2 regions of the Klebsiella sp. R445 genome follow, and region 2 is predicted to be linked to the other one. Evidence: predicted binding sites of a transcription regulator. Region 2 holds the regulator's gene; the other holds the start of a gene.
The links. The regulator LexA, encoded in region 2, represses DNA repair genes until DNA is damaged. The targets are predictions, from matches to a motif close to TNCTGTATGTACATACAGNA.

Region 1 (5,954 bases), 2.3 Mb from region 2:
TCGCTCATATCCGTTTCTGCCCGACTGGCGGCATCTCTCCGGCGAACTACCGTGACTACCTGGCGCTGAACAGCGTGCTGTGCATCGGCGGTTCCTGGCTGGTACCGGCAGATGCGCTGGAAAGTGGCGATTATGACCGTATCACCAGCATTGCTCGCGAAGCGGTAGAAGGCGCGAAGTAATTTTCACGCCCTGATTTATCGTAAAGTACTCACCCGGTAGCATTCGTGCTACCGGGTTTTTTTTATCCTTGAACCACGACGGCAGAGGCGGCGGTTTTTGCCCGCGCCACTGCATCTTCAACGCTGTCAGCGACCGCCAGCGTCACGCCGAGTCGACGGGAGCCGTCAATTTCCGGCTTGCCGAACAGGCGCAGCTGCAGGCCTGCACCCACCGCCGCCTGAATATTGCTAAAGGTGACGTTCTGGCTGGTCAACTGCGGCAGAATGACCGCCGAGGCCGCCGGGCCGTACTGACGAATCGCGCCGATCGGCAGGCCGAGAAACGCCCGGACGTGCAGGGCAAATTCGGAGAGATCCTGCGAGATCAGGGTGACCATGCCGGTATCGTGCGGACGCGGGGAGACTTCGCTGAAGATCACCTCATCGCCACAGACAAACAGCTCCACGCCGAACAGGCCATAGCCGCCGAGCGCCAGTACCACCTTGCTGGCAATCTCCTGGGCGCGGGCCAGCGCCAGTTCGCTCATCTGCTGCGGCTGCCAGGATTCGCGATAGTCGCCATCTTCCTGACGATGGCCGACCGGGGCGCAGAAATGCACGCCATCCACGGCGCTGACGGTCAGCAGGGTGATTTCAAAGTCGAAATTCACCACTCCTTCAACGATAACCCGACCGGCACCGGCGCGGCCGCCTTGCTGCGCATACTGCCAGGTATCAGTCAGCTGTTCAGCGCGGCGAATAAAACTCTGGCCTTTGCCGGAAGAGCTCATGACCGGCTTCACAATGCAGGGCAGGCCAATTTCGTCCACCGCATCGCGAAAAGCGCTTTCGCTATCGGCGAAGCGGTAGGAGGAGGTCGGCAGCTGCAGCTCTTCTGCGGCCAGGCGACGGATACCTTCGCGGTTCATGGTCAGCTTAGCCGCGCGAGCGGTAGGGACCACTTTTTGCCCGGCCTGCTCCAGTTCAACCAGCGTATCGGTGGCAATGGCTTCGATTTCCGGCACGATGAAGTCCGGTTTTTCCTCTGCAATCAGCGCCCGCAGGGCATCGCCGTGCAGCATGTTGATCACGTGCGAACGGTGCGCCACCTGCATCGCCGGCGCGTCGGGATAGCGGTCTACGGCGATCGTCTCAATACCCAGGCGTTGACACTCGATGGCCACTTCTTTGCCGAGCTCGCCGGAACCTAACAACATAACCCGCGTTGCTGCCGGGCGCAGGGCTGTGCCTAATAACGTCATGACTCATTTCCACAGTAAAAAAACATGCGCCGTAGTATAAACGAAAACGTTTGCGTCTGTCTTTATGGCTGTCAGTTGAGTCCAGGGTGAAAATTTGTTATACTGTATAAAAATACAGTATAAAGAGGCTGCACAATGGCGGTTGAAATTAAATATGTGGTGATCCGCGAAGGTGAGGAAAAAATGTCGTTTACCAGCAAAAAAGAGGCCGATGCTTACGACAAAATGCTCGATCTTGCCGAAGTCCTTAACGACTGGCTGGTAGCGTGCCCGCTGACGCTTGAAGAAGCACAGCGTGATGAAATGGCGCTGTGGCTGGCGGAACGCAAAGAGACCCTGCATCACATCCTGAGAACAGGGAAAGCGCCGGAAGCAGAATCAGACGAAGAAACAGCAGGGCAGGAGCCTCAGGCTGACACCGCGGAAGGCGCGGCGGATGAACCAGACGAACCGCAGGTTGCCGCGGCGAAAACCCGCAAGGTGAAGGCCGCCTGATTGCGGCCTGAATTTGCGCATCTTTATCTGCTCATCACATTTCCTGACATCTCGTCGTTTAGGCTGATGGTTTCGCTTACTATGCAACGAGGGAAATCATGTCTAACTGGCTTAATCAACTCCAGTCTCTGCTGGGTCAGCAGGGACAATCTACCTCCTCAGGTGAACGGCAGGAGGGGAAAAGTTTCCTCCTGCCCGGCGCGCTGGGCGGCCTGGCCGGGCTGCTGGTAGCCAGTAAATCATCGCGCAAGCTGCTGGCTAAATATGGCACCAGCGCGCTGCTGGTCGGCGGCGGTGCGGTGGCTGGAAGCGTGTTGTGGAATAAGTATCAGCAGAAATTGCGCGAGAGCGCACCAGCGTCGTCGGCAACGCCAGCATCACCGCCAGCATCACCGACAGCTGCGCCATCGGTTGCATCTGCGTCACCCTCTACCGGGCTTGATGCCCGCAGCGAGCGGCTGATTCTGGCGCTGGTGTTCGCGGCGAAAAGCGACGGCCACATCGACGACCACGAGCGGGCCAACATCGAAGAGCAGCTGCGTGCCGCCAATATTGATGTGCAGGGGCGGGTATTGATCGATCGCGCGCTGGCTCAACCGCTCGACCCGCAGCGTCTGGCTCAAGGGATCAACAGCGAACAAGAGGCGCTGGAGGTGTACTACATCAGCTGCGCGGTGATCGATATCGATCATTTTATGGAACGCAGCTACCTCAACGCCCTCGGGGAGGCCTTACGCCTGCCGGCGGAAGTGCGGACCGAGATCGAACAGGACATCCAGGCGCAAAAACAGGCGCTTTCCACCTAAATAAACAGGTTTTGCTTGCATCGCGGGCCACTTTTGCCACCCTTATAGACACGCCATCTTTCAAGCCGCTTCTTGAATGATTTTGTGTAGTAGAAAAGGATGCAAAAGAGCAGACGATGCCACCAAAAGCAAAACGAATCCCCCACGCCATGAACTTACATGGCGATACCCGTATCGATAATTACTTCTGGCTGCGCGACGACGATCGCGAGCGGCCAGAAGTGCTTGACTATCTGCGCCAGGAAAATGAGTACGGGCATAAGGTCATGTCGACACAACGCAGCCTGCAGGATCGGGTGCTAAAAGAGATCATCGACCGTATCCCGCCGCGCGAGGTTTCCGCCCCCTACAGCAAAAATGGCTACCGCTATCGCCAGGTGTACGAGCCGGGTTGTGAATACGCCATCTATCAGCGTCAGTCGGTGCTGAAGCAGGAGTGGGATGAATGGGAGGTGCTGCTGGATGGTAACCAGCGCGCGGCCCAGAGCGAATTCTATACCCTCGGCGGGCTGGGGATTGCCCCGGACAACATTCTCATGGCGGTGGCGGAGGACTATCTCTCCCGGCGGCAGTATGGCCTGCGCCTGTGCAATCTGCAAAGCGGCGAATGGTATCCCGAGGTGCTGGAGAACGTCACGCCAGAATTTGCCTGGAGCAATGATTCACAGACCCTGTGGTATGTTCGCAAACATCCGACTACCTTGCTGCCTTATCAGGTCTGGCGGCACACCGTCGGTTCGCCGTCCTACTCAGACACGCTGGTCTATGAAGAAAAAGACGACATGTTTTACGTCAGTCTCCATACCACCACTTCCCGGCAGTTCGCGGTGATCTATCTGGCCAGCGCGACAACCAGCGAAGTGCGCTTGCTGAATACCGAAATGCCGGATGCCGAGCCGGTGTGCTTCCTGCCGCGCCGCAAAGATCACGAGTACAGCCTCGATCACTACCAGCACGCCTTCTATCTGCGCTCCAATCGTGAGGGTAAAAATTTCGGCCTCTACCGGACTCACGAACGTGACGAGCAGCAGTGGCAGACCCTGATCCCACCGCGCCCGGACGTGATGCTGGAAGGATTTACGCTCTTTACCGACTGGCTGGTGGTCGAGGAGCGTCAGCGTGGGTTAACCAGCCTGCGCCAGATTAACCGTAAAACCCATGAAGTGGTCGGGATCGCCTTTGACGATCCGGCCTATGTGACCTGGCTTGCCTGGAACCCAGAACCTGAAACTTCCCGCTTACGTTACGGTTACTCGTCGATGACCACGCCGGATACCCTGTTTGAGCTGGACATGGATACCGGCGAGCGGCGGGTGCTCAAACAGCAGGAAGTCAAAGGGTTCGACCCCAGCCATTACCGCAGCGAGCACCTGTGGATTAAGGCGCGGGATGGCGTCGAGGTGCCGGTCTCGCTGGTTTACCGTCGGGAGCATTTTCGCAAGGGCGGCAACCCGCTGCTGGTCTATGCGTACGGATCTTACGGCGCCAGTGAAGATGCGGACTTCAGCGCCAGCCGCCTGAGCCTGCTTGACCGTGGCTTCGTGTTTGCTATCGCCCACGTTCGTGGCGGCGGCGAGCTCGGACAGCAGTGGTATGAAGACGGCAAGTTCCTGTGCAAGAAAAACACCTTCAATGATTACCTTGATGTCTGTGATGCGCTGGTGGCGCAGGGGTATGGCGATCCTCAATTATGCTACGGCATGGGCGGTAGCGCCGGCGGGATGTTGATGGGCGTGGCCATTAATCAGCGTCCGGAGCGCTTTCACGGTATCGTCGCCCAGGTGCCGTTTGTTGATGTCCTGACGACCATGCTTGATGAGTCGATTCCGCTGACCACCGGGGAGTTTGAGGAGTGGGGCAATCCGCAGGATGAAGCGTATTACCACTATATGAAGAGCTACAGCCCCTATGATGGCGTGACCGCTCAGGCCTATCCTCATATGCTGGTGACCACCGGTCTGCATGATTCCCAGGTGCAATACTGGGAGCCGGCGAAATGGGTGGCGAAGCTGCGCGAGCTGAAGACGGACGATAATCTGCTGCTGCTCTGCACCGATATGGATTCGGGCCATGGCGGCAAGTCGGGGCGTTTTAAAAGCTATGAAGGCGTGGCGCTGGAGTTTGCCTTTCTGATTGGCCTGGCGCAGGGGACTCTGCCAGGCCAGGCCGACGTCTAATCGCGCTACTCCCCGAGATAGTGCTTGAGCGTCAGGCGCAGCTCGGGGCTCATCCGATCCAGATTATTGAACAGCCAGCGTAAATAGCCGGGATCGTTTTCCGCGATTTCTGCCACCGCTTTACCGCGATACTTGCCGAACGTGAAGGTGGTCAGGAGCGCCGGGCGGCCGGTGATGGTCACCATGTCGTCAGGCTGCCAGCCGGAGACGTTCATGATATCGAGCAGCAGCGCCGCGGTGATATAGCAGTCGTACAACGCGCGGTGATGATGCAGCCCTGCCGGTGTGGCGACGCTAAGCTTTCGCGATTTATACAGCCCCATATTGCTGTATTTGATTCCTGGCCACAGACGCCGCGCCAGCTTCATGGTGCAGATCCACTCTCCGTGCATTTCGGGTAAGACCCGACGGTCGAAACTGGCATTGTGGGCGACATACCACGGGCTGCCGAGATAATGCGGCAGAACCTCTTCAATCCACGGCTTGTCCGCCACCATCTCTTCGGTGATGTGGTGGATCGCCATGGCCTGGGGGCTGATCGGGCGGTCGGGGCGGACCAGGTGGCTCATCGGGTTGGTTATCTGCCCGTCGACAATGTCCACGGAGGCGATCTCGACAACGCCGCCTTGTAACCCGCAGGTTTCGGTATCTATTACGCGTAGCATGGGCTGCTCCAGGCCAGGGTTACCCGCGTACGGGAATACACCGGCCTTGCCAGGTAGGGTGTCCGCAGGGAATGGCAATTATTTTGCTTTGGGTTCATAAGGTAATCGCGACAGGGAAACGGAGGCCAGTCGATGGGCAATCAGGCGTTCGCGGAACCAGTCGCGCAGGTGCGCTGGCTGCTCTCTTTCCACTAAATCGGCGACAACCGGCATATTGTAGCGTTCTTTAAAGGCGACGCCGGCTGCGGCAAGATCGACATTCACTTTGTCCATCTCATCCTGCGAAAGTTTTGCCAGGTTTTTTTCCAACGGGTTTCTCCTTCATGATGCCGTAAAGCGTTCGGGCGAGTCGTCAGGCTCGGACGCGCCGCTCGACTACGCCATTATA
Region 2 (5,954 bases):
GCCTGGATGGTCATCGACAGGGTGCCGGTTTTCGGATCCAGCAGACGGCCGGTACGGGAACGCCCGCCCTCCACGAAGTACTCAACCGAGTAACCGCGGCTGAACAGCTCGCCGAGATATTCGCGGAACACCGTGGAATAGAGCTTATTGCCCTTAAAGGTACGGCGAATAAAGAAGGCGCCACCACGACGGAATATCGGGCCTGCTGGCCAGAAGTTCAGGTTGATACCGGCGGCGATGTGCGGCGGCACCAGACCCTGGTGATACAGCACGTAGGAGAGCAGCAGGTAGTCCATATGGCTACGGTGACACGGCACGTAGACAATTTCGTGCCCTTCATGCGCCAGCTGACGCACGCGCTCGGCGTTATGGACATTGATCCCCTGATACAGACGGTTCCAGGTAAACCCGAGCACGCGGTCGGTCAGGCGAATCATCTCGTAGGAGAAGTTAGCCGCGATCTCTTCCATCAGCGCGACGGCGTTCTGCTGTGCTTTCTCGTGGGAGATTTTCTTGCTGCGCGCTTCATCTTCCACCGCACGGGCGATGGCTTTTGAGGCCAGCAGCTTGTTGAACAGGTCCTGACGCGCGGGCAGGCGCGGGCCGACGGCCGCCAGACGCTGGCGGGCGAAGTGCATACGCGCGACACGTGCCAGTTTCTGGGCGATAATTTTATCGGTACCGTGCTCGGTAGCCATTCTGCGCAGCGACACCGGCGGGGAGAAGCGGACAAAGCTGTCACGTCCCAGCCACAGCACGGCGAAGAATTTCTGAATGCCGTTCAGCATGCGCAGCGGCGGGTTCACTTCGCCTTTCTCACGTCCTGGCGCGCGGCCGAACATCACCGACACCGGCACCATTTGCACGTCCAGGTCAGGATGGTTACGGTGCAGATCCAGGTAGTCGTGGAACAGCTTGATGGACTCTTCTTTCGGCGTGTAATAGGTGAATACACGCGGGCCGCCGTGGATGAAGACGTAGCGCGGCAGCAGAGCACCGTCGATTTCCAGCGGTTCGAGCGGGTCAGGTAAATCGTGCTCGAGGCACTGGGCGCGCAGCGTCAGCAGGTCTGCCTTCGAGTTATAAGGCAGGACATACATAATAGGACGCGAGGTATCCAGCCCTAATTCCTGAGCAGGTTCTGCGGGAATAGACTTGCTTTTTACCAGCACCCGTAATGGTAAATTCAGTAATTTATAGTAAATTCGTTGCCAGCCGGACATAAACGATGTGAAGCCTCTGGTTAATCATGCAAATGCGCGGCAAGAATAACAGAAAGCGCGCAAAATTTCCGTTGCCACACGGCAAACGCGTACACTCATTGACGTCATTTACATAAAAAGGTTCTTTTGATGGCCAATAATACCACTGGGTTAACCCGAATTATTAAAGCGGCAGGTTATTCCTGGAAAGGGTTCCGTGCGGCATGGATAAATGAGGCCGCCTTTCGTCAGGAAGGCGTCGCCGCGATTATTGCCGTGGCGATCGCCTGCTGGCTGGACGTTGACGCTATCACCCGTGTGCTGCTGATCGGCTCGGTCCTGTTAGTGATGATAGTCGAAATTATTAATAGCGCGATTGAGGCGGTGGTGGACCGTATTGGCCCGGAACACCATGAACTGTCAGGGCGCGCGAAAGATATGGGGTCCGCGGCGGTACTGTTGGCTATCGCGATCGCGCTGATCACCTGGGGGCTTTTGCTGTGGGCGCATTACCATTAATTCGTCGCCAGGCGTGATGGGCGATCGGCTGCGCAAAAATGGAAAGTATCTCCTGATTTTTGTGTGAAATTTGATTCCAAAATCACCGTTAACTGTATATACTCACAGCATAACTGTATATACACCCAGGGGGCGGGATGAAAGCGTTAACGACCAGGCAGCAAGAGGTGTTTGATCTCATTCGGGATCATATCAGCCAGACGGGCATGCCGCCGACGCGTGCGGAAATTGCTCAGCGCTTGGGGTTCCGTTCTCCGAACGCGGCGGAAGAGCACCTGAAAGCGCTGGCCCGTAAAGGCGCAATCGAGATTATCTCTGGTGCCTCCCGCGGTATTCGTCTGCTGACGGAAGAAGAACCCGGTCTGCCGCTGATCGGCCGCGTGGCCGCCGGTGAGCCGCTGCTGGCTCAGCAGCATATCGAAGGCCATTTCCAGGTCGACCCGGCGATGTTCAAGCCGAATGCCGATTTCCTGCTGCGCGTTAGCGGTATGTCGATGAAAGATATCGGTATCCTCGACGGCGATCTGCTGGCAGTGCATAAAACGCAGGATGTGCGTAATGGCCAGGTTGTCGTGGCGCGTATCGACGAAGAAGTGACGGTTAAACGCCTTAAAAAACAGGGCAACATCGTCGAACTCCTGCCAGAAAACAGCGAGTTTTCACCGATCGTGGTGAATCTGCGCGAACAAAATTTCACTATTGAAGGGCTGGCCGTTGGCGTGATCCGCAACGGAGAGTGGCTGTAACACCTTCACCACGCAGCATCGTCTGATGGATGATGCTGCGCTGTCTTCTCTCAGTCAGGCTCTTTCCTATGCTCTTTCACGCCGCTGATAAAGCCCTGTGGCGCCTGGCGCTACCCATGATTTTCTCCAATATCACCGTCCCGCTGCTGGGTCTGGTTGATACCGCCGTTATCGGCCACCTCGACAGCCCGGTTTATCTCGGCGGCGTCGCGGTGGGTGCCACGACCACCAGTTTCCTTTTCATGCTGCTGCTTTTCCTGCGGATGAGCACCACCGGGCTGACGGCTCAGGCCTTTGGCGCAAAAGACCCCCTCCGTCTGGCGCGGGCGTTGGTGCAGCCATTGGGGCTGGCCTTAGGGGCCGGCCTGATGATTGTCCTGTTCCGGGCACCGCTGATCGACCTGGCGTTGCATATCGTGGGCGGCAATCAGGCGGTTCTGGAACAGGCACAACGCTTCCTGGATATTCGTTGGCTTAGCGCTCCGGCCTCGCTGGCAAACCTGGTGCTGCTTGGCTGGCTGCTGGGCGTGCAGTATGCCCGCGCGCCGGTGATCCTGCTGGTGGTTGGCAACCTGCTGAATATTGTCCTCGACCTGTGGCTGGTGATGGGCCTGCACATGAACGTGCAGGGGGCCGCGCTGGCGACGGTGGTCGCTGAATACGCCACCTTTATCATCGGGCTATTGATGGCAAGGCACGTGCTGGTGCTGCGTGGCGTGTCCTTCAGCATACTGAAGAATGCCTGGCGCGGGGATGTGCGACGGCTGCTGGCATTAAACCGCGATATCATGCTGCGCTCCTTACTGCTGCAGCTGTGCTTCGGGGCGGTGACCGTTTTCGGGGCTCGTCTCGGGGGCGATATCGTCGCCGTCAACGCCCTCCTGATGACCATGCTGACCTTCACCGCCTATGCGCTGGATGGGTTTGCCTACGCCGTCGAAGCCCACTCCGGGCAGGCCTATGGCGCGCGAGATGGCAGTCAGTTGCTTGAGGTCTGGCGGGCGGCCTGCCGTCAGTCGGGAATGGTGGCGCTGATATTTGCGGCGATCTACGCCGTGGCGGGGCCGTACATTATCGCGCTGTTAACCTCGATCCCTTCGCTGCAGCAGCTGGCCGACCGCTATCTGATCTGGCAGGTGATTCTGCCGGTAATTGGCGTGTGGTGCTATCTGCTGGATGGCATGTTTATCGGGGCGACGCGGGGAGCTGAGATGCGTAACAGCATGGCGGTGGCGGCGGCAGGGTTTGCCCTGACTCTGTTGACGCTACCGGTTCTCGGGAACCATGGACTGTGGCTGGCGCTGGCGGTCTTCCTTGCGCTGCGCGGCCTGTCGCTGGCGCTGATCTGGCGGCGACACTGGCAGCGCGGCACCTGGTTTTCATAATGGTTTTGTCGCGGTTTTTGTCATGTAGGTGGTTAAAGATTCCGAATAATAAATTAAACCCAGAATTCTTAACTATAGTTAACGTTATGTCCGGCACGCAGCGGGCTGTTAACCCACCGAACGATGAGGACTGAATGATGAACAAAGACGAAATCGGCGGTAACTGGAAACAGTTGAAAGGTAAAGCGAAAGAACAATGGGGTAAGCTCACCGATGATGACATGACGGTCATTGAAGGTAAGCGTGACCAGCTGGTGGGTAAAATCCAGGAACGTTACGGATTTGCCAAAGATCAGGCCGAGAAAGAAGTGTCTGACTGGGAACGTAAAAACGGCCACCGCTGGTAGCGGGGCACATCAGTGTTCTGACCCTTTGTTATTGCCTGCCCGTGCGGTACACGGAGGTACCGACAACCCTGATTCCCGCTCTGGCGCAAGCCTTAGCGGGCTTTCTTTTTAATCAGAATCGTGTGGTCATGCTGGCAGTGCCCCGGTGTACTACAGGCTTCGACTTCGACGCAGCCGGCACACAGACCATGTGCTTCAATCACGTTATGACGCAGCGCGAAGCCCATTCTGGCAGCCAGGGTATGCATAATATCTTCCAGCCCTTCGGCACACTCTTCTTTCACCACGCCGCAGCGATCGCAGATAAACATCGCGGAGGTATGGGTCGGCTGATCGATCAGATGGCACAGCACGTAGCTGTTGGTTGATTCAACCTTATGCACGAATCCCTGCTCAAGCAGAAACTCCAGCGCACGATACACCGTGGGCGGTTTAGCCTGCGGCTCTTTATCGCGGAGCAGGTCGAGCAGATCGTAGGCGCTAATCGCCCCTTGCTGCAGGCTCATCAGGCGCAATACTTCCAGGCGCTGGGGAGTCAGGCGCACGCCGCGCTGTGCACAGAGCTTTTCAGCATGCGCTAACAATTCTTGCGAAGTGGTCTTATTCATGAGCATCCTCTGGCCGCCCGAGTGTGAAGTTGTTACTTTATCACGATCCAGGCAAAACGCCGAGAACCGGCAGCTTGTGCTATACCTGATGCATCTCATTTTCGGGAGAAAACGATGAAACGACCTGATTGCATTCGACATTGGCATGAACTCGAAGGGCCCGATGATGCCACTTATCCCAATAACCCAGAGCGCTTTTCCATTGGTGCGCCGCTGGCACGTGGGTTACGGCTGAACCGGCTGGGGATCCATCATGAGCGTTTACCGCCAGGCCGTCGGACTTCTTATCCCCACGCAGAAAGTGATGAAGAAGAGTTTATCTACGTGCTGGAGGGGTATCCTGAAGTCTGGATTAACGGCTATCTGTGGAAGCTGGAACCTGGGGACAGCGTTGGATTTCCTGCCGGCACCGGCGTATGCCATACCTTCCTGAATAACACCCAACAGGAGGTACGCCTGTTGGTGGTGGGCGAGGCGAACAAAAAATTCAATCGCATCTATTACCCGCTAAACCCGGAGTATGCCGCGACGCGTCAGGATCGCTGGGTCGATCATCCGCCGCAATTTTTCGGCCCTCACGACGGCAAACCGCGCAGGCGATAGCCCGTGTATCAGGTGCAAAGCGCCCGCGGTGGCGCTATGCGCCTGTGCTGTATCTTTGTGCTATAGTAGCGCCCCTTTTTACCCGGATGCCTGTTTATTCGCCATGATGCCAGAATCAACTTCTCACGTTTTTGCCGCCCACCGTTTTTCCATTGCGCCGATGCTCGACTGGACAGACAGGCACTGCCGTTACTTCCTGCGTCTGCTGTCGCGGCAAACGCTGCTGTATACCGAAATGGTCACCACCGGGGCGATTATTCACGGCAAAGGCGACTATCTGGCCTATAGCGAAGAAGAGCATCCGCTGGCACTGCAGCTGGGTGGTAGCGATCCGGCGGCGCTGGCGCAGTGCGCGAAACTGGCACAAGCCCGCGGCTACGATGAGATCAACCTGAACGTTGGCTGCCCGTCCGACCGCGTGCAGAACGGCATGTTTGGCGCCTGCCTGATGGGCAATGCCCAACTGGTGGCCGACTGTATTAAAGCGATGCGTGATGTGGTGTCGATTCCGGTAACGGTAAAAACCCGTATCGGCATTGATGAC

Region 1: the regulator LexA is predicted to act here: its motif matches at 1,524-1,543, upstream of ACMYSN_RS24320 (YebG family protein).

Annotation. Positions count from the first base shown of each region.
Region 1 is NZ_CP180446.1:5,168,063-5,174,016, forward strand. Features, by position in the region: gene ACMYSN_RS24310 (bifunctional 4-hydroxy-2-oxoglutarate aldolase/2-dehydro-3-deoxy-phosphogluconate aldolase) at 1-182, shown strand, start outside; gene purT (formate-dependent phosphoribosylglycinamide formyltransferase) at 245-1,423, opposite strand; gene ACMYSN_RS24320 (YebG family protein) at 1,559-1,918, shown strand; gene ACMYSN_RS24325 (tellurite resistance TerB family protein) at 2,017-2,724, shown strand; gene ptrB (S9 family peptidase) at 2,841-4,901, shown strand; gene exoX (exodeoxyribonuclease X) at 4,907-5,566, opposite strand; gene ACMYSN_RS24340 (DNA polymerase III subunit theta) at 5,645-5,875, opposite strand.
Region 2 is NZ_CP180446.1:2,847,737-2,853,690, reverse strand. Features, by position in the region: gene plsB (glycerol-3-phosphate acyltransferase) at 1-1,223, opposite strand, end outside; gene ACMYSN_RS13350 (diacylglycerol kinase) at 1,353-1,721, shown strand; gene lexA (transcriptional repressor LexA) at 1,859-2,467, shown strand; gene dinF (MATE family efflux transporter) at 2,536-3,852, shown strand; gene ACMYSN_RS13335 (CsbD family protein) at 3,990-4,199, shown strand; gene zur (zinc uptake transcriptional repressor Zur) at 4,292-4,807, opposite strand; gene ACMYSN_RS13325 (cupin domain-containing protein) at 4,922-5,410, shown strand; gene dusA (tRNA dihydrouridine(20/20a) synthase DusA) at 5,514-5,954, shown strand, end outside.